DNA from 4 places in the Paenibacillus sp. TAB_01 genome. Region 4 is predicted to be linked to each of the others. Evidence: riboswitches for the same ligand, from Rfam matches in the RefSeq annotation. Region 4 holds a riboswitch; each other region holds the start of a gene.
What was found. Region 4 has a riboswitch for cyclic di-AMP ahead of ACHHV8_RS24575 (CAP domain-containing protein). Riboswitches for the same ligand answer to the same signal wherever they lie in the genome.
Positions count from the first base shown of each region.

Region 1: it holds a riboswitch for cyclic di-AMP, as region 4 does, so the genes downstream of both, ACHHV8_RS31260 (ubiquitin-like domain-containing protein) here and ACHHV8_RS24575 (CAP domain-containing protein) in region 4, are expected to answer to the same signal.
Region 2: it holds a riboswitch for cyclic di-AMP, as region 4 does, so the genes downstream of both, ACHHV8_RS04765 (TrkH family potassium uptake protein) here and ACHHV8_RS24575 (CAP domain-containing protein) in region 4, are expected to answer to the same signal.
Region 3: it holds a riboswitch for cyclic di-AMP, as region 4 does, so the genes downstream of both, ACHHV8_RS01370 (hypothetical protein) here and ACHHV8_RS24575 (CAP domain-containing protein) in region 4, are expected to answer to the same signal.

Region 1 is NZ_JBIFNP010000001.1:6,395,983-6,401,220, reverse strand. Features, by position in the region: partial or broken gene ACHHV8_RS31270 (HD domain-containing protein) at 1-112, shown strand, start outside; partial or broken gene ACHHV8_RS31265 (TatD family hydrolase) at 195-961, shown strand; cyclic di-AMP (ydaO/yuaA leader) riboswitch at 1,186-1,387, shown strand; partial or broken gene ACHHV8_RS31260 (ubiquitin-like domain-containing protein) at 1,818-2,956, shown strand; gene rnmV (ribonuclease M5) at 3,095-3,640, shown strand; gene rsmA (16S rRNA (adenine(1518)-N(6)/adenine(1519)-N(6))-dimethyltransferase RsmA) at 3,644-4,546, shown strand; gene yabG (sporulation peptidase YabG) at 4,628-5,238, shown strand, end outside.
Region 2 is NZ_JBIFNP010000001.1:968,227-973,464, forward strand. Features, by position in the region: gene ACHHV8_RS04760 (CPBP family intramembrane glutamic endopeptidase) at 1-1,222, opposite strand, end outside; cyclic di-AMP (ydaO/yuaA leader) riboswitch at 1,462-1,607, shown strand; gene ACHHV8_RS04765 (TrkH family potassium uptake protein) at 1,671-3,026, shown strand; gene ACHHV8_RS04770 (potassium channel family protein) at 3,040-3,702, shown strand; gene ACHHV8_RS04775 (cation:proton antiporter) at 3,763-4,995, shown strand; gene ACHHV8_RS04780 (LysR family transcriptional regulator) at 4,997-5,238, opposite strand, start outside.
Region 3 is NZ_JBIFNP010000001.1:280,968-286,205, reverse strand. Features, by position in the region: partial or broken gene kdpA (potassium-transporting ATPase subunit KdpA) at 1-1,387, opposite strand, end outside; gene kdpF (K(+)-transporting ATPase subunit F) at 1,447-1,524, opposite strand; gene ACHHV8_RS01375 (hypothetical protein) at 1,671-2,081, opposite strand; cyclic di-AMP (ydaO/yuaA leader) riboswitch at 2,280-2,481, opposite strand; cyclic di-AMP (ydaO/yuaA leader) riboswitch at 2,606-2,801, opposite strand; cyclic di-AMP (ydaO/yuaA leader) riboswitch at 3,133-3,307, shown strand; gene ACHHV8_RS01370 (hypothetical protein) at 3,607-3,900, shown strand; gene corA (magnesium/cobalt transporter CorA) at 3,903-4,853, opposite strand; gene ACHHV8_RS01360 (Cof-type HAD-IIB family hydrolase) at 5,035-5,238, shown strand, end outside.
Region 4 is NZ_JBIFNP010000001.1:5,049,581-5,054,818, reverse strand. Features, by position in the region: gene ACHHV8_RS24590 (MFS transporter) at 1-105, shown strand, start outside; gene ybaK (Cys-tRNA(Pro) deacylase) at 491-979, shown strand; gene ACHHV8_RS24580 (hypothetical protein) at 976-1,881, shown strand; gene ACHHV8_RS24575 (CAP domain-containing protein) at 2,024-2,836, opposite strand; cyclic di-AMP (ydaO/yuaA leader) riboswitch at 2,842-2,980, opposite strand; gene ACHHV8_RS24570 (hydroxyacid dehydrogenase) at 3,066-4,052, shown strand; gene ACHHV8_RS24565 (aldose 1-epimerase) at 4,099-5,115, opposite strand.

The sequences.
Region 1 (5,238 bases), 1.3 Mb from region 4:
TCAGCGGGATCCATATGGGCAAGTATCACCTGTATTTCCCCGAAGAGCTGCTCCAGGTTGATTCCGACCTGCTCGGTTCCAGGATTTGCGCAAGCTGCTGCGATTAGAATAACGGAGGCTGGCCGCGGCCAATCCGATTAACATTGTCATTCCAAATCTACATATATTAGGTAAAAAGGAGAATTCTCCCTCTTATGCTGACCGATACTCACACGCACCTGAACGCCCCTCAATTCGATGAAGATCGACAAGCCGTCATTGAACGCGCGCTTGAGAGCGGAATCAGTCGAATCATCAATGTCGGATTTAATCGAGAAACGATACCAAGCTCCATTGCCTTGGCCGAGCAGTATGACTTTATTTATTCGACCGTAGGCTGGCACCCCCAGGATGCCAAAGATATGACACCGGAGGACCTGGCCTGGATCGAACAGCTGTGCTCACATGAGAAAGTCGTAGCCATTGGCGAGATCGGACTCGATTATTATTGGGATACGTCGCCTAAAGACATGCAGCACCGTGTGTTCCGCGAGCAAATCCGACTTGCCCGAAAGGTCGGGCTGCCGATCGTCATTCATAACCGCGACGCCCATCAGGACATTATCCAAATTCTCCGCGAAGAGAAGGCCAGTGAAGTCGGCGGCGTCATGCATTGCTTCTCCGGCAGCTGGGAAACGGCCAAGCTGTGCCTCGATATGAACTTTTATATTTCCTTCGGGGGCCTGTCACCTTTAAGAATGCCAGGCAGCCCAAAGAGGTGCTCGAGAAGGTGCCGATGGATCGCCTGCTGATCGAAACCGATGCGCCCTATTTAACCCCTCACCCGTTTCGGGGGAAGCGTAATGAAACCGCATATGTGAAATTAGTCGCAGAAACCGCTGCTGAAATCAAGGGGTTAACCTTGGAGGAGCTGGCTCACGCGACGACGCAAAATGCAGTTACATTGTTCGGTTTACGGTAACCTCCTTTGGGGGTCGGGACAGCCCTAATTTCATCGTTTTCGTGATAATTGAAGAAAAAGGGTCGAAAACGTACAAAGGGCGAGGAGAAAGATGGTTTTTATGGATAATTTGCTTTAAAAAATCCGATTTCAATGAAAAATCGTCCTTTTTTGCCGAGTTTGTATACTTTACAAGTTTATAGCCGACAGCGTAAACTCAATATTAACTTAATACGATTACCAATTTTCCATTTTCGCTGAGTTTCCGAATGGGAAACGGGGGAACCGCACAGCGGCCTGTCATAGGAGTCTATAAGACTAAGGTCGCATTTTCTGGGGTGAATCTTTGAATGAGGTTATTGTGTTCACAAAGACCTGTGTTCAAGTAGGGCGACTCTCAAGTCCGAATCCGTCAGCTAACCTCGTAAGCGTTAAGAGAGAGGTAACGATTGTCGTGTGCTTTATTTCATTCAGGTGAAATAAATAAAAGTCACGGGAAGAGTCCTCTTTCCGCTGACTTTTTTTGTGTTCTCCCGTATTTACGATATTCGTCCGACTACAATAGAGCTGCTGTATGAACAGGAGGTGTAGGCCGGCACGCAGGAAGCACGATATGGATCGAAAGGTTGCAGCCCTTTAGTTTATTAGTTGATTCGTAAAGCTATAAGTTAGGTCACACCAGCTTATGGCTGAGCATCAATTTGGACAAATGCACACCGTCTAAAGCCCGAGCTTCGGAAACAGCTTGCTTTTATAAGCGAGCAGGACGGAGGAGCCGTTTATCCTCGACGAACAAGATTGCAAAACTTAACCATAGTCGCGTCAGATCTGTCATGCGCAACACTCGACGGCGGGGCTTTGAAGGATGACCGAACAAGTGGGAGCTATTCAACACGAGCAACCCCATGTAAGACGATCATCCAGCATGTCCTTCGCATTGCGATGGAAGCATGAAAACTTGCGTTTGATTTCGATCATAGGTATTATTTCAATCGCGATGACTTTCATGTTTATGATGATGTTATACGGAACGGCTGCCAAGAAGGTGACCGTTGTTGTGAACGGAAAGGAAACCGTTGTAACGACCAAACAATGGGTTCTGCAGCGTTTACTGGATGAGCAAGGAGTAACTGTAGGGGAACATGATCGTCTCTCTGCAGCGCTGGATACGAAGGTGAAGTCGGGGACCGCATCACCATTGACCAGGCGAAACCGGTTCAGCTTACGGCTGACGGCGAAACGAAAACCTTTTATACCATAGGCACGACCGTTGGTCATGCGTTAAAGGACTTAAACATACCGGTAAGTGAACTGGATAAGATCAGTCCGGCCGTAGAGCAGCCGCTGCCCGATAATGGTACGATTCAGATCGTCCGAGTCAAGCAAGAGACCGAAGAGGTAACGGAACCGATTGCTTATGATGTAGTGAAAAAGAACGATCCGCAGTTACTTAAAGGCAAAGAGCAGGTCGTACAAGAAGGCCAAGCAGGGGTAGTCTTAAAAAAGAAAGAAAAACGGTTTGAGGACGGCAAGCTTGTTTCGGAACAGGTTGTCGATCAGAAGGTGCAATCAGCAAGCATTAACAAGGTTATAGCCGTAGGGACGAAGAATCCCGTTGTAGCGTTATCTTCCTCTTCGCCTTCTCTTCAGCAGTTAACGAAGAGCGGTGTATCGTTTGGTGTCAAGCAAGTTATTAACAACGTCAAATTGACGGCTTATTCGGCAGGTGTCTCCTCTACCGGAAAAGGTAGCGAGCATCCGCAATACGGACTTACGTCCACGGGTACGAGAGTAACGGAAGGTCGGACGATTGCAGTGGATCCCAAGGTGGTTCCTCTAGGTTGGTGGGTTTATATTGACGGGCTCGGTTTCCGCAGAGCGGAGGATACCGGCAGCGCGGTCAAGGGCAACGTTATCGATGTGTATTTCGACAGCAACGATTATGCGAACCGATTTGGCACGAAGCGCGGTTATACCGTATACGTCATTGGGCCGACAAAGCCTGCAGCGGACTAAGGGCCTGTAATTTGGGCAGACTCATAATATATAGCGGTGTGAAAAAGAAGAGGGCTCCCTCTTCTTTTTTCTGTTAGAATAGAAGGCATGGTTTGGCGCATGAAGGATGCAAGCTGGTAGTGAAAGAAGGAGAGCCGAATGATTAAAGAAATCATCGTCGTCGAGGGCAAGGATGATACGACGGCGATCAAGCGGGCGGTGGAGGCGGAAACGATTGAAACGGGCGGCTCCGCCATCAACAAAGAAATCATTAAGCGCATCAAGCTGGCGCAGCAGCGCAGAGGCGTTATCGTATTTACAGACCCGGATCATGCCGGCGAAAGGATCCGGAAGATCATCTCCGCCCAGGTGCCGGGCTGCAAGCATGCGTTTCTGACGCAGGAGGAAGCGACGAGCAAGGGCGATATCGGCGTGGAGAATGCTTCCCCGGAGACGATCCGCAAAGCGCTTGCCAATCTGCGGACAGACTATGTAGCGGCGGAATCCGATATCGCGATGGAGGATTTGATCGCAGCGGGCTTGATCGTGCATCCGCAGGCTGCCGCGAGACGGCTGGTGATGGGCAAGCTGCTCGGGATAGGCTATTGTAACGGCAAGCAATTTTTTAACCGCTGCCGCATGTTTCGGATTTCCAAGGAAGAATTTGCGGCCGCTTGGCAGCAACTTGAACATAAAGAGGGGTAAGGTATGGAGAAAATGCAGACAGGCATGACGGAGGATATTGCATCCCCCAAGAGAACGAAGGAACTGCTTCAAAGGCACGGCTTGGTGTTGAAAAAGAGCTTGGGTCAGAACTTCCTGATCGACCCCAATATCCTGAACAAAATCGTCAGTGCCGCAGGGCTGGACGCCACGAAGGGGGCGCTGGAGATCGGTCCCGGCATCGGTGCGCTGACACAGCAGCTCGCGAAGCAGGCGGCCCGGGTCGTCGCGATCGAAATCGACCAGCGGCTGCTGCCGCTGCTGGAGGAGACGCTGGACGGTTACCCGAACGCAAGTGTCGTCCACGGGGACGTGCTGAAGGTCGAGCTGCGGCCGCTGTTCGAGCAGCAATTTGCCGATGTGAGCGGAGTCAGCGTTGTAGCCAACCTTCCTTACTACATCACGACCCCGATTATTATGAAGCTGTTAGAAGAGAAGCTGCCGCTTGAGAATATCGTGGTGATGATTCAGAAGGAAGTGGCCGACCGGATGTCGGCCAAGCCCGGAGGCAAGGAATACGGCAGTCTGAGTATTGCGGTGCAGTATTACTGCGAGCCGGAGATCGTTACGATCGTGCCGCATACGGTCTTCGTGCCTCAGCCTAACGTCGATTCGGCGGTCATTAAGCTGAAGGTGCGTAAAGGGCCTCCTGTCGAGGTGGAGGATGAGGCGTTCTTCTTTGACGTAGTACAGGCTGCGTTCGTGCAGCGACGGAAGACGATCTATAACAACCTGGCTTCCCGGTTTTTTACAAAGGAGACGAAGCAGCAGCTCGAGCCTATACTCCAGGAAGCGGGAATTGAGCCCTCGCGGCGCGGAGAGACCGTGTCGATTCAAGAATACGCTTTGCTGAGCAAATGTCTGGCAAAGGCTCTAGGGCGCTCCTAGACGCCAGAGGCTGCAAAATGGGCAGATTCAATCACCAAATGCCCATACCGGCCATAGGATACACGAGGAGGCGATATGGCCATGAAACAGGGAGACCTGGTCACTCGTAGATCTTATGGTGGTGACATCATTTTTAAAATTCAGGAAGTGCAGCGGCAGCACGCGGTTCTGCGGGGAGTGGATTACCGTTTGCTGGCCGACGCCCCTTTAAATGACCTTAGCGCAGCATCGGTAGATCCGTATTCTTACGCTTACGGAGCGGAGCCTCCGTGGATGGATACACTGCGCAAAACAGAGCTTCATCATTCGATGACCCTTCCCCAGTACCCTGGGGATGAATCAGTTCCGGTGTTCTTCGATATGCCGGGAAAGGTGCTTCACTTGGACGGAGATCCCGCTTATTTGCGTAAATGCATGAATCTGTACGGGGAACTGCGGGTTCCGGTCGAAGGATTCTATGTAGCTGAAGCCAACATGGCGGAGGCTTTGTACCGTCTTCTGCCTCAGGTCAAACCCGATATCGTGGTGATTACCGGGCACGACGGGATTTTGAAGCACCGGCGTAACGATGAGATGTATACGAGTCCGCTGGGGAGCTACAAAAATTCACATCACTTTGCCAATGCGGTCCGGGTTGCGAGGCAGTACGAGAAAAACCGGGATACGCTGACCGTCATAGCGGGAGCGTGCCA
Region 2 (5,238 bases), 4.1 Mb from region 4:
GATATACCATATTGAGTACGGAGTCCGACGGATCGTTCACCGCCCACACGTCAAACCAGTGCTCCGCCCCGAAAAACAGCGTCTGCTGTACGCCGAGGATGAACAGGCAGAGCAAGTATCCCTGAATGACCGCGCTGCGCAGCTGTCCGCCGAAGGAGGGCTCGTGCCATAGCGGCCAGGGACTCCAGCCTTTGCGCAGCCACAGCTGCCTGCCGGCAAGCAGGGCAAAGTAGACGCTGACCGCCATGAGGCCGATCAGGATGTTCAAGAACCAGAGATTGAACATTGCCTCCAGCTGGGAGGGGCCGTTCGAGTGCGCGGTGCGCAAGGCCGGCACCATATTGAAGTTATTGGCGATGTAGATCGCCAAAAATAGGGCGGTGAGCAGCAGACCGCGCCGAAAGGTGATTTCTTTGCGGAAGCGGAACACGATGTAGAAGGAGGCCAGCGCCATGATGAGCGACAGCAGCAGGCTGATGCGCGTCATCGTTGCCGCGTTCTTGTCCTGCGCTTCCTGCCATGCCAGGAACGAGGCGGGAATGGCAAAGCTCGCGTGAAAGGCGGCCGCCGAGCCGTTTCTGACGGTGACCGCAAGCTGCAGCTTGGCCTCCCCGATGGCCAGGGATTTGCTTTGATAAACGAAGCGGCTGCTGTCCGCAGCGGCGGAGCCGCTTGGGTGACGCTGCGGGTCCGGTTCGATCCGCTCCCAATCCTTCAGCGTGTAGCCGCGGGATCTCAAGGTCTGCTCGGCAATCAGCTGCGGATCGGCTGGACCTGCAGCCGCTGCGGGCTGTTGGATGCTCCGGGGGATGTAGCTTTCCCAGCCGAGGATGCTCAAGTCGGTAAAATTGACATCAATGTAATAAGTCGTTTTTGACGTATTGTCGTTCACTTCCACTTCATAATAATCAAGCGGATAAGCCCCGAATCTTTGCGCATACGTCCCGGCCAGATCTTCCTTCTGCAAATAGCCGCTGCGGTCGGCATCGGATTGGTACAGGGTGCTGACACGATAATCGGACGACAAAGGAAAGGTTTGGCGGATGAATCGCAGCGCCTGCTGTGCGGCCTGTTCTTTGCTTACCGCAGGGCGATCCTGGAGGGCTTCCAGCCCCGCATCGTTCGATTGAGGGAGGGAGGAGACCAGAACGACGGCCAGATAGAGCACAATCCCGATAACGGCCAGCGGCAGCAGGGGAGATCTTGCGGTCGATTTTATCATAATAGGCTCCTTTGCTTGAGATGGACATGGGGTGAATCTTTATATTGTATTCTGTAAACTTAGCACACATGACATTAGGAAATCCAATGAATCCGAGAGCATAGGCGGGAAAAACGATGAAAAGCGAAGCGGCGGGATTGCCAGTCTTCCCGCAGGCGGACTTATAATCCGATTATCCCCGGATTTCGGCGTACAGCGGCTTTGTGCTTCCTCGTAAAGGGGATTATAATTCATATCAATTGAATACAAAGCCGAATTTCTTTTGAAAACGGGGGAACCATTTATTACAAGGGGTGAATTCGATTCTATCGTCAAGATGGAATTGATAGGGTACCTGTGAATCCGAATCCGTCAGCTAACCTCGTAGGCTTTAAGCAGGAACCTATCATACGGCATTGGGTTTCCAGTGTCTTTTTTTGTGCTCTGAACTTGGATTTTGAGGTGAACCATGAAACTATCGCTGAAAAAAATTGAGCTGACGCCGCCGCAAATTTTAGTCATCGGGTTCGCGGCCATTATTTTGGCAGGCTCGGCACTGCTATCCTTGCCCATCGCCTCGGCGACAGGAAAGCCGCTTTCTTTCCTGAACGCCTTCTTCACGGCAACCTCCGCTACCTGTGTAACCGGGCTCGTGGTTGTCGATACGGGGACGAGCTTTACGCTCTTTGGGCAAATTGTCATCATCCTGCTGATTCAAGTGGGAGGCTTGGGCTTCATGACGATGGGCACGCTGTTTGCTTTTGCCTTGAAAAAACGAATTTCGCTGAGGGAAAGGCTCGTACTTCAGGAAGCGATGAATCAAGGGAGCATGGAGGGCATTGTCCGGCTGATCCGTAAGGTGATCCAATATTCGCTGACGATCGAAGCGGCAGGGGCGCTCATTTTCTCAATTCGCTGGTCATTTGACCTGGGTCAGGCGAAGGGGATCTACTACGGTATTTGGCATGCGGTCTCCTTCTTCAACAATGCCGGATTCGATCTCTTCGGCCCGGTCACGGGGAAATTCAGCAGCTTGACCGCCTATGCAGACGATCCGGTCATCAATATCGTTTCCATGGGGCTCATCATTCTGGGAGGTCTCGGATTCGTCGTCATTTCGGATCTGCTCGATTACAGGAAAAGCAGAAGAAGGCTGTCGCTGCATTCCAAGGTCGTGCTGAGTGCGACCGGCATTCTCATAGCCGTCGGGGCCGTAGTCATCTTCGTCTTCGAGTTTACGAACGCCAAAACACTCGGCACCTTGAGCTGGCAGGGGAAAATATGGGCTGCGCTGTTTCAGTCGGTTACACCGAGAACGGCGGGGGCCAATACGATTGATTTGGCCGGCATGCGGCAGGCCACTCAGTTTTTTATGATCCTGCTTATGTTTATCGGAGCATCGCCCGGTTCTACGGGCGGAGGGATTAAGACGACGACATTTACAACGCTGATAGGTGCAATGATCGCAATGATCCGGGGGAAAGAGGATATCGTGCTGTTTCACTTCCGTCTTGGCAAAGACCGGATTTTAAAGGCCATTACCCTCACGATGATTGCTTTATTTCTCGTTATTTTCGTCGCAATGGTGCTCTCGACGACCGAGGAGCATCCGTTTCTGATGATTTTGTTCGAAGTCACCTCAGCTTTCGGTACGGTCGGTTTAACAATGGGATTAACGACCGATTTGACCGATTTCGGGAAAATTATGATTGCGCTTATGATGTTTGCCGGGCGGCTGGGGCCAATGACACTGGCTTATGCCTTAGGGCCGAAAACGGAAAAGGAATTATACAGATACCCGGAAGGGAAAATTACAATCGGATAGGGGAACATTCGAAATGAAACGTGGGCAGTACGCGGTAATTGGTTTAGGGAGATTCGGATCCAGCTTGGCGGAAGAGCTCGTCAATCTGGGCTACGAGGTGCTCGGGATCGATAAGGACGAGGAATCGGTCGATGAGATGAGCGAGGTGCTGACCCATGTGGTTGTAGCGGACGCAACGGATGAAGAGGTGCTGCGCTCGCTTGGCATCCGCAATTTCGATTGCGCGATCGTGGCGATAGGAGACGATATTCAATCCAGCATCATGGCCGCCATTTTGCTGAAGGATATGGGCGTGAAGACGGTGGTGACCAAGGCGCTGTCGGAGCTGCACGGCAAGGTGCTGCAGAAGATCGGAGTCGACCGGGTGATTTTCCCGGAGCGGGATATGGGGATTCGGGTCGCCCATCAGCTGGCTTCTCCGAATTTGCTCGATTATATCGAGCTGTCGAACGATTACACGATCGTCGAGCTCTCCGTTCCCAAACGGCTGTCGGGACGTACGCTGAAGGAGCTGGACCCGAGAGCGAAGTACGGCTGCAGCGTCGTTGCCATTAATAAGAAGAAAGGGGTTATTATTGCCCCCACGGCGACCGATACGCTTGATGAGCAGGACGTGATGGTCATCATTGGAACGAATGAGCAGATTGAAACGTTTGAGAACGAAGTGATAGGGTAATAGATAAAGCAGGGCACCCGTCTTTGAGCGGGTGTGAAATGTGAAACGGAGTATGCGGTCATGAACAGTCAAGTGGGAGAAATGATTCACCACGTTATCTTTTTATTAATCTTTATACTGGGTCTCGGCATGCTGTCCGGTAAAGCGGCCAGCTGGCTGAAGCTTCCGGATGTCGCTTTGTTTCTGGCGGCCGGGATGATCATGGGACAAGGGCTTCATCTGGTCACGGAAACAAGCAGCTCGTTCACGAATCAGTTCATTCTTACTATCGGTTCGGCGCTGATTTTGTTCGACGGCGGAAGAAATATTCGGCTGTCAGGGTTGAAAAGGGTATGGCTGACGCTGACGCTGCTCAGCATTCCCGGCGTTCTGATCACATGTGCGGTTGTGGCGGCTGCGGCGCATTGGCTGCTCGGCATTCCGGTCTTGCACGCCGTGCTGCTCGGTGCGATCATTTCGTCTACCGATCCCGCGACGCTGATTCCGGTCTTCAAGCAGATCCGGATTCGGACGAAGGTGCGGGAAACGGTTGAAAGCGAGTCCGCGTTCAACGATGCGACAGGCTCCATCCTGACGTTTACGGTGCTGGCTCTTGTAACGGGAGGGCAGACCTTCTCGCTGTCGGCAAGCCTGCTGCAATTTGCGGCGACCGCGTTAGGCGGCATTGCCGTGGGGGCCATCCTGGGCCTTGTTCTGGCGTTTATTACGGGACACTTGAGGCTGGGATGGCTGCGGGATTATACGACGATCGCCTTGGTCGTGACCGCGCTGGGCGCCTATTGGTTCGGGGAAACGCTGCACGTCAGCGGTTTTATGGCGACGTTTACCGCCGGGCTGATTTGGGGAAATGCCGACCTGTTCAAGCTGAATCTGAACGACAAGCATCAGGAGATGCTGCATTTCAGCGAGAATATAACGGTGATCATGCGGATGCTTATTTTCATCCTGCTGGGCAGCCAGGTCAATTTTGCAGTCATTTACGCGAATTTATGGCCAAGCCTGGCCGTTATTGCCATCTTTATGCTCATCGCGCGTCCGCTGACCGTGCTGGCCTGTACGCTCCCCGACCGGAGGGCCGGCTGGAAGCGGAACGAGATTCTCTTCATGTTCTGGGTCCGCGAGACCGGGGTCATCCCGGCCGCTTTATCCGGGATGGTGGCGGGGCTCGGCGTCAAATATGCGGACGTGATCGCTTCGGTCACGTTCCTTGCGGTGCTGCTGACGATTCTGCTGCAGGCGGGAACGACGGCCTATGTCGCAAGGAAGCTCGGTATTGAGGAGAAAAACGGCTAGTTTAGTCCTCCAGCCGGTTAAAATATTGTCTGGCCTTCTCGATAAACCGCTGGGCGGACGGATGATGGACGGCCTCCTCGGTAAACAGCAGGGAGGTCGTTCTTGTCGTCTGCTCCAGCGCGGGGATAAAGCGGATGAACAGCTCGTTATCCTTCATTAAACTGCGGCGCAGATAAGATTCCGGCAGCAGGGTAGCCGTGTGGCAGGTGGAGACGAGACGGATAATGGCTTCGAACGAATCAA
Region 3 (5,238 bases), 4.8 Mb from region 4:
ACGAGGTATATTCGTAGAGCACCTGCGTAATGCCGTGAAAGGCCGGATTCGTAATTGCCGCCTTGCCCAAATCCGCAGCCAGGGCGAACGCTGTCGGAGCCAAAATGATCAGCGGATGCGCCAAAATCGCAATAGCGATAAGCTTCATCTCGCGGGCTTCAATCTTCCGCCCGAGAAATTCAGGCGTCCGCCCTACCATTAAACCGGCCAGGAATACGCCGAGGATAGCGTACATTAGCATATTTACCAAACCAACGCCCTTACCGCCGAACACGCAGTTCAGCATCATCAGCGCCAGTGGTGTCAGCCCGCCAAGCGGTGTCAGCGTGTCGTGCATATTATTGACGGAGCCGGTTGTCGCCGCGGTCGTGACCGTTGTAAACAGCGCCGACTGGGCGATGCCGAAGCGGACCTCTTTTCCCTCCATGCTGCCCCCGGCCGCATCGATACCCAGCTTGTTCAGAACCGGGTTTCCATTCAGCTCGGAGGTGTATACCAGCGATAGGAACACGACGAACAAGAGCATCATGGACGAGAAGATCACCCATCCCTGCCTGCGGTTTTTGGCAAATAAGCCGTATGTGTAAGGAAGCGCCGCGGAGAGCGTCCACATCGATAAAATTTCAATTACGTTAGTCAGGCCGCTCGGATTCTCAAAAGGATGCGCCGAGTTCACGCCGAAAAATCCGCCGCCGTTCGTGCCCAAATGCTTGATGGATTCCAATGAGGCGACCGGACCGATTGCTATTTGCTGCTCGGCGCCTTCCAGTGTAGAAACGGAAAGTAACGGCTGCAGCGTTTGCGGTACCTTCAAGGCTACAAGCACCATGGTAACGATGAAAGCCAGCGGGAAAAACACCCGCGTATGCGCTTTGACGAAATCTTCGAAGAAGTTGCCGATCGTCTGGCCTTTGCTCGTAATGCCTCTGACAAAAGCAATCGCAACCGAAAAGCCGGTCGCCGCCGAGGTAAACATCATCATCGTGATGACCGCCATTTGGGAGAAATAGGACAGCCCCGTTTCTCCACTGTAATGCTGCAGATTCGTGTTCGTCATAAAGCTGATTACCGTATTGAACGTCAGTGTCTCTTCCATGCTGCCGATGCCGTTCGGATTGAGCGGCAGTCTATTTTGCAGTCGAAGAATCAAATAACTAAGCACAACCAGAACCACGTTCGTTATAATGAAGCTGAGCGCATACGTTTTCCAGGTCATACCGCGGCGCTCCTTCAGCCCGATCAACGCAAAAATCGGCTTTTCTGCGAAAGCGAACCATCTGTCAGTCCAGTTCGCTTCATTGGAAAACACGTGATATAAGTAAGTTCCCACCGGTTTGACCAGCAAAAGAATAATCGCAATCACGATGATTATTTGTAACGTGCCCATGGGTGAAGCCCCTTTCTCCAGGCTGGCCTAAGCCAAGCTTGATTCGCATCCTATCCTAGTTAAAATTTCTCCGGGTAAATCAAAGCGTAAGCCAAATAGATAAACAGAAATAGAGTGACAAGACTAATGACTATCATTTGGTACCGCCTCCCGTATCCTCTATCACACGCTCGCAAAATGCGGTAAATCCGCTGTAGATTCCATAACAAACGGCCAGCAGTAACACCATATAGAGATCCAGCATGCTTGATTCTCCCTCCATTCCAAGCTCGAAAATACCCCGTTATTCCACAAGAGTCTGGAGCAAAAAAGGAATTTCATCGCTATTGCTATGAATAACATAGTTAGCTCCCAGCCCTCTGTAAACTAAACGCGGGTGATTGGTATGCGTGATAACATAAATCGGATTCGCCGTCCAGCGCCTGCACATTTGAATATACCGGCAGCACAGGTTAAAGCTGTTTTCGAACAAAAATACCCTTCCTACCTGAAATGCCGGTGCAGTCCAATTTAATTGTTCAGTAGTATCTACCAACAGAAAATGTTTTACACCTAACTTCGCCAACCGGCTTTGTTCCTTTTTATTGTTCACCATAACGGCAAAGGGCAGCTGATGGAACAAAAGCTGGCGGATAAAAGCCTCTCCCGTTGGATTTGGTGCAGATACTAGAGTCAGCTCCTGCGAATCCTCCACGATATTCTCCTCCTCCTTGACAAAAGAGAAGGCAGCCGATTTCTCCGAAAACGATGCCTGCCAAACGGCTCCGAAAAGCCGATGATGGCCACGCCGTACTTCCCCGGGCAGCAAAAAAGAAGCCTGCGGAAAGAGAAGAACTCTTCCCGCGGGCTTCTTCAGGCACAGTTATAGAAACCATGCCCTGCCGCGACAATCGTTGCCTCTCCCGATACGCTTACGAGGTTAGCTGTCGGATTCGGGCGTGAGAGTCGCCCTACCTGCGGATACGGCCAAACGCCGCATGCTCAGGATTCACCCCATGGCGCACGATAGTACAGACCGATAAACCGGCTGATCGAATCGGCATCCGTTGGTTCCCCCGTTCCTTTTCCATTCAAGGACTCAGCGAAAAACTGCAAAAATTAACATAAGAAAAACCACAGAGGCCTAAGCCCTGTGGTCGAATTTATCCGATCACAAGCTTCATCATCCTCTCTCCTTAGCAGCCCGCCCGAAGGAATGAACCGGTTCATTCCTTCGGGGCCTGCTCTATCAACGCTGACGAGGTTAGCTGTCGGATTCGGGCGGTGAGAGTCGCCCTACCTGCAGATGCGCCGAAAGGCCCATCGTCAGGATTCACCCCAAGCCATGAAATCAACGGCTCTCACACCGTGAAGACATTGGCTTTGTTGGGTCCCCCGTTTTCCTGGCGAACAGGAAATTAAGCGATCAGAATTGGAAACTTTGTTTGAATCATGAGTTGTATCTTACGCCGGCCGAATAAAACTGTAAATAAAACCCGCGCTTCATTTAGAGTGAAAACAGGCATTTAATCGATTGAAATGAATTCAGATCTCGTTTTTTCTCTATCTTACTCCTTATCGCTCTTGAATACGAAGATATGGCAAGAAAACAAGCTTTCTCTAGAAATCATGCCGTAAGGAAATGAAACCCTCACTTGATTTCGTTTTCATTTAGATATACAGCGAAAATCATGCGAATTTCGCTCCCTATTGAAGTTTACAGACATTGCGTAACGGTGTAGGATTCACATCAACAACTTCATATTTGCTGCAAAACGCTTTGTTCCCGCTAAGGGAAACGGGGGACCCAACCGAAGCCATCTTCATTGAAGACAGCTTCAGGGGTGAATCCTGCCGGAGCTTCCATACGAGCCTCCGCAGGTAGGGCACTCTCAAGCCCGAATCCGACAGCTAACCTCGTAAGCGATTGAGAGAGAACACCTTTACCGTGCTTCGTTACGGCATCGTCCGCCACATCCGTAGAAGCCCGCGAGTAGAGTTTCTCTGCTCCCCGGGCTTTTTTTGCTTGTCTCCAATGAAAAAACTCATTTGATGAGGAGTGCAGCCACTGATGATGAAGCTGACCGAAACGTATAGTCAACCGATCGACCTGCTCCTAAACTGCAAAATCGGCTCGATGGAAATATATCAATTTGAAGGCCGCTTATTAAATGAAGAAGTATCGGGGATGACCGGGAGCCGGATTTGGGGCTTATTTAAAATTTCCGGCGGCGGGAGCAATGGCTGGGGAGAATATAGTTTACCCGCCGGGGACAAAAGAATCGACCTGGTACATTGGTCATTCCGTATTTATGAAGCTGAAAGGCCGCTCCCTTCCCGAAGCACTTCAGCAGGCTCGTACGTGCCGTGACGATTGGGGGCGGGAACGCTGCGAGCTGGCCGAGACCGCTTTGCTCGATTTAGCGCTGCAGCTCCGGTACTCGGAGGCCCAGGCGCCTTCCATGCGGATGAAGCACCTTGCGCTGGAGAGGGCTTGTTTGATCGAACAAGCCCAGTCGTATTTTTCTTTCTAGACTTAATCGAACCAGCCCTTGCGGCGGAACCAGGTATACATGCCGAACCCGATCGCGAACATCATCAGAAGTGCGGCAAAGTATCCCCACTGCCATCGCAGCTCCGGCATATGGTCGAAATTCATGCCGTATATGCCGGCGATAAAGGTCAGCGGCATGAATATGGTCGTTATAACGGTCAACGTTTTCATAATGGTGTTCATCCGGTTCGAGTTCAGGGAAATATAGCTGTCCCTCATATCCGCCGTCACCTCGCGGTTGGAGTCGTTAATTTCCGACAGCTTGAGCAGGTGATCGTAAATATCCGTAAAATAAACCAGCTGATCCTTAAGGCCGTCCATCCGGTCCGAATTGATGACACGGTACAGCAGATCGCGCATCGGCACGATCGTTCTCCGGAGCTTCAGCAGCTTCGCCCGGATTTCGAAGATTTCATTCATTAGAATATGAATGGGCTCTTCTTTGCCTTTCGTTTCAATTTCGTTCAGCTGGTCCTCAATCTGGTAAACGCTTGGAAAATATTCATCGACCAGCTTGTCCATGACAAGGTAGGCGCAGTACACATGCCCTCTCTCGCGAAGGCTGGGCTGCGTCTCCACTCTCGACCAAGCCTCATCAATTTCACGGGAACGGTTAAAATGGAACGTAACGATAAAATGGGTGCCCCAGAACAGATCGATTTCTTCTGCCGCCAAGGTCTGCGCATTCATCGCATGAAGGACAAAAAAATGCACGCCCTCGTAATGATCCACCTTCGGCCTCTGCAGCAGCTGACAGCAGTCCTCGATCGCAAGCGGATGAAACTGGAAATGGGTTTCCAGACGCTTGGCTTCTTCCTCCGTCGGCTGGTCAAAATCGACCCAATACCACTTCACCTTCAGACTGAGCAAATCGCCGAGCGTGGCATTATCGATCAGCCTGTTATCATGGTCTACCGCTATGACCCGGATCATCGCGCTCTCTCCTTTGAACCCCTGCTTTGAAACTAGTGTTCCAAATTTTGCCCTTCCTTATGAGGGAATAATGGAACGGCTGCCAATAAATTCGCACGATCGGCGGAGCGCCATTGTTCTTCCCCAAAACCCGGCATTCAAGTATAATGGGAGCCGTAGACACAATACGGGAGTGGATATCATGTATAAAATGCTGGCGATCGACATTGACGATACGCTTATTAATGATGACAAAGAAGTGACGGAAGGAACGAAGCAGGCGTTGGCCGAAGCGCTGGCGCACGGCATTACCGTCACGCTGGCTACAGGGCGTATGTACGCATCGGCGAAGCAGATGGCTTCCCAGCTTCAGCTGAATGTGCCGCTCATCACGTACAACGGCTCG
Region 4 (5,238 bases):
ATGGGCTTGCCGTCGACGATGTTTTTCAGCATGATCATGCTGGCGCTGGCCGCCGTGTTCATTCTGGCCTACGGCAAAGAAACGAAGGACAAGCTGCTGTCTTAGGACAGGAGCCTTATAAAATGAAGCGGACGTCCGATAAGGACGTCCTCCTCAGGCTGTCGAGAAAGCCGCATTAAGTGAACCATGCGTACTAACGCAGGTGGGGTATCTTCCGGAAGAGTTTACGTCCGCCTTTGAAATTCGTGAAAATACCTTCAAATCTAATCCAATTCACGGATTTCAACAGCGGCTGTAGGAAGATACCCTACCGGAGTATCACACATATTCAGGCTTTCTCGACAGCCTGCGGACGTCCGATAAGGACGTCCTCTCTGCATTTTGGGTGCGATGGCTGAAAAGCCGCTGTTCACCGGTTGCCTTTTGCTTTCAAGTCATGTCATAATGCACATGAAAGCAGAACAATAACGAAACGAAGAGGAAACCGGTTATGGCATCGAAAACAAACGCCTGCAGATTATTGGACAAGCTGCGGATTTCGTATACCTTGCACGAATACGAGTGGGACGAGGAGCATCTCGATACCGCTACGGTATCGAGCCATGTGGGCATTGCCCAGGAGCATATGTACAAGACGCTGGTGCTGCGCGGAGATAAAACAGGTATCGTGATGGCCTGTATTCCCGGGCATCTGGAGCTGAATTTAAAGGCGCTCGCCGCCGTAAGCGGCAACAAGAAGGTCGAGATGGTTCCGGTCAAAGATATACTGACGATTACCGGTTATATACGGGGTGGGGTATCTCCGTTAGGCGTGAAGAAGAAGTATCCTTTGTATATCGACGAATCGATCCTTCCCATTGATCCGGTCAGTATCAGCGCCGGACGCAGAGGGCTGCAGATTTTTTTGAAAGGGACGGATCTGATTGCGGCAAGCGAAGGCAGCGCAGCCCGTCTGACGGAGGAAGGAAGCGCGGAATGAAATTGAACCAGGATGTTATGAAGCAGTTGATTTATACCCATGCGGAAGGACGGCTGCGCAAAAGCTACGGCATCACCGAGCCTGCCGATAATGTAGAGCAGTTCCACCGGCTGCTGCTTGAAGCCTTGAAGCAGAAGGGAAAGCCGATCCGGCGGCAGGTAACGAATACGGAAATTTTCGAGGCAGCGGTCAAATCGATCGGGAGCAATTCCCGTGACTGGTCTACCTTTGTCGCTAAGGAAAAGGGTCTTCGTGAGCTGCTGTCGGGCTATGATCCGGCGGCTGCAGAGCGGTTAGGGGAGGAGGCGCTGCTTCAAGCGCTGCGGCCCTATTTTCCGGGCACCTCTTGTTCTACGGACTGCCGCGCTGTAGCCAATTGGGTCGGCGTCCTCTCCGCAGAGCCTGACTATTACGAGAAGGTCATTCTGCAGACCGTCGAAGCGTTTGACCGGATGGACGATGAGCCGCTTACGGAGGAGCAGATGATGATTTGCGTGTCCGGCTTCATGTCGAATCCCTCAAGCCGCTGGAGAGGGTGGTCCCATATGAAGGGCTTCGATAAAGAGAAACCGGAGAAGCTGAAGCTGCATGGCATGGGCTATCCGCTGGCATCGGAATTTTTCCGCAATTTAGGGTGGAACGGCTTCAAGCCTGACCGGCATATCAAGCGCCTGTTCGCCTATTGGTACGACGTAGATCAGATGATTCCGGAAGCGGACATTCGCTTTTACACGGATCGGATCGGCAGCCAGAACAAAGAATTGACGGATAACATCCGCTATTCCCTGATCGGGCATAAGGTTTCGCCGGAAGGCGTCAGATTTTCCGAGGTAGACCATCTGCTGTGGGCGCTCGGGGCTTACGTCATGAAGAAAGGAAAAGAGCAGCCGCTTGGCTCGTAAAATAAAATAGGCGGAGTAACACGCATAGTGTGTGCCTCCTATCATAAACTATACCTATAAACGCAGCAAAGAGGCCGACCCGCGCAGTACGGGGTCAGCCTCTTCTTGAATACATCGATTTTTGCAAAGCAGGGATATCCGCTTAATTTGCGATAAATTCTTGAACCCATTCGCCGTTGTAGTAAGCAACGCCGATTTTAGTATAATTCGGGCTCAAAATATTTTCACGATGACCTTGGCTGTTCATCCAGGCTGTCATAACCTCTTGCGGGTTACGCTGGCCTTTCGCGATATTTTCGCCGGCATAGGTGTAAGAAATACCGAACGATTTCATCATGTCGAACGGAGAACCGTAGGTCGGGGATGTATGGTCAAAATAATTGTTCGTATACATGTCTTTGGCCTTCACCAGCGCGACATTCGTCAAAGAGCTGTCGCTTGTCAGCGGTTTAAGACCTGCTTTTGTACGCTCTTGATTTACCAGATCCACCACTTGCCTTGCATAGGAAGCGGAGTCGCTGCTTGTTGTTCCTGTTCCTGCATTATTTTGCGTATTTCCGCTGTTCGAACCATTGCCGCTTGTGCTGCCCGCAGGCGTTCCCTGGTTGGAGCTGGAGCTGCCGCCAGCTGTATTGCCGGATGGCGTTCCGCTGTTCGTATGACCCGGTGCCGTGGAAGCTTGTCCTTTTCCGCTTGCAGGCTTGCCGTTGTTGTAGCCGGTGCTGCCTTGGAACGGATACTTCAGTACGGTTGCTCCCCAATAAACATTGGCATTGGACAGATTCAAGCTGCCTTTCAGCAGAGTCGAAAGATCTACGCCATATTTCTGCGCAATCGCATTGACATTGTCACTATTTATAGTAACAACAGCTGGAGCAGCGGACGCCGCACCTACGCTGAGTACGGGAGCGAGCACGAGTGCACCTGTAATAACGAATTTTTGTAAACGATTCAAAACGATCCTCTCCTTTTTTCGGCCTGCGAGGTTAGCTGACGGATTCGGGTCAAAGAGCAAGCACCCGGTCACTAATACGTGACTTCACCCCATGGTAGGATGGTTCCCCCACGCTTCCTTGGGAAGCTTCGGCCTGGCTTATTTTTTTGCCCTCTTATTCTATCACTAGTTTTGATAGATTTCATGACACAAAGTCTTCCAATTCGAAAAGAGCAAGGAGGTTTGCAGTATGGGGAAGCCAAAAATTTTACAAATTTTATCCATGTACCATGAGGCCGGAGAAGCGATTTTGCGGCAGGGAGCGGAGGTGGTGGTGACGCAGGAAACGGACGAGGCACGTTTATGCGGGCTGGTGAAGGACGTAGAGGCGATCGTTCTTCGCGCTCCCGCCCGGATGACACGAGCCGTTCTGGATGCGGCTCCGAAGCTGAAGGTGGTTTCAGGAGCGGGTGTGGGGCTGGATAATATCGATGTCGGTTACGCTACGCTCAAACGGATTCCGGTGCTGCACGCCCCGGCGGTCAACAGCGTATCGACGGCGGAGCATACGGTTGCGCTGCTCCTCGCTTTAAGCAAATCGCTGATTCCTTTTCACAGCGAAATGAGCAGGGGAAACTATAATTCCCGCATGCTGATTCCTTCGATAGAAGTAAAAGGAAAGCAGGCGGGGCTGATCGGGTTCGGCAGTATAGCGAGGGAGGTGGCCAAGCGGCTTCGCTTCGGTCTGGACATGAAAGTGGCCGCCTGGGTGCGCAGCTATGATGAGGCTAAGCACGGCCAGGCGGCCAAAGAACTGGAGGTCGAGATGACGACCGACCTGGATCGATTGCTGTCGTCATCGGATTTCGTATCCATACATATTCCGCTGAATGCAGCGACGCGCGGAAGCATCGGCAGGCCGCAATTGGAGCGGATGAAGCCGAGCGCTTTTCTGATCAACACCGCCCGCGGCGGAGTATTGGTCCAGGACGACTTGATCGCAGCTTTAAAGTCCAAGCGGATTGCGGGCGCCGCCCTGGATGTCTTCGACCCGGAGCCGCCGCCTGCGGAGCTGGAGCTGCTGCGGCTGCCCCATGTTATCGTCACGCCGCATGTCGGAGGGACGACAACGGAGTCCAACTACGTGATGGCTACAACCGTCGCCCGTCAGGTGCTGGACGCGCTGGCAGGCAGGAAGCCTGCTTATATCGCCAATCCCCAGATATGGCCCTCTTAATCCTCCAAGCTCTGCCGCTTATAGCAGGCTGCCGGTAACGATACAATCAGGCATTCCGTTTGGTTACGGTATACAGGCGGCTCGTTTCTTCCCAAATCTCGCCGGGCTCGAGAGAGAACAGACCGATCTCATCCGCCGGAAGCTTGGACATTGGCGCGTTCACCAGACTGACCTGCGGCTCGGGGCAGAAGAAGCCTTCCGTCGCGTTGTTATTCCAAATCATCCACTGCTTGTAGGAGGTACCGACATCGTATACGAGGGTTACCTCATTGCGGTTGTCGGTCAGCTCCATCCGGTTGCGGCCGTTTTGCGGCTCGGATGTGTAATGATTGTCCATAGGCTCGAAGAACGGGGACAGGCCGCCTTGTTTCATCAATTGCTCGTCCGCTGTCAACGGCTGGAATTCGCCTGTCGGCAGCATCCGCTCGTTCAGCGCCCAACGATTGCCGATCGTCATTTTAAACGTGTAGTCGCCCGCCGTACTGTTGGCAGCGAAGGGAGCGTTAATTGACGTATGGAATGCGAGCAGGCAGGGCATAGTATCCTCTCCGTCGTTGCGGATGAACAGCTGCTGGTGCAGTCCGTATTCATTCAGCGTGTAACGAAGCTTGACCGTGAAGGAGTGCGGAAGGAAGGCATGCACCGGATGGCCCGGCTGCACTTTCTGAACCAGCGTGACGAAGCTGTCCCGCTCATCCGCTCCGAATTGCTCGACAGTCCATGGAATGTTATGTAAAAAGCCATGCAGATGATTTCCTGTGCTGGGCTCATTGACCGGAAATTGATATACTTTGCCGTTCCATGGAAAATGGCCGTCTTCATACCGGTTAGGCGGAAACAGGAAAGGAATGCCGTGAATGATAGGCTTTTCTTTGAACGACTGCATTTCTTCCGGGGCAGGCTCATGCAAAAAACGGAATTGGCGAACGTTGTCGCGGAAAGCGATCAAATTCGCTCCGATAGCAGGCAGAACGATCGCTTCATACCGGTCCGCCTGCAGATAGACGGCTTGCTCCCCTTGATAATCGGCTTCATAGGCTTTGGGTGCGGTTGTTGTGCTCATAGCTTCTCCTCCTGAGACTAGTAAATGGCAAGATAACCCTACATATTATAGCATGGAAACGCCATCAAACCTATGGCGTCCTAAGGGATAAGCCGATAGACCCAGGAGGATTTAAGGGAAATA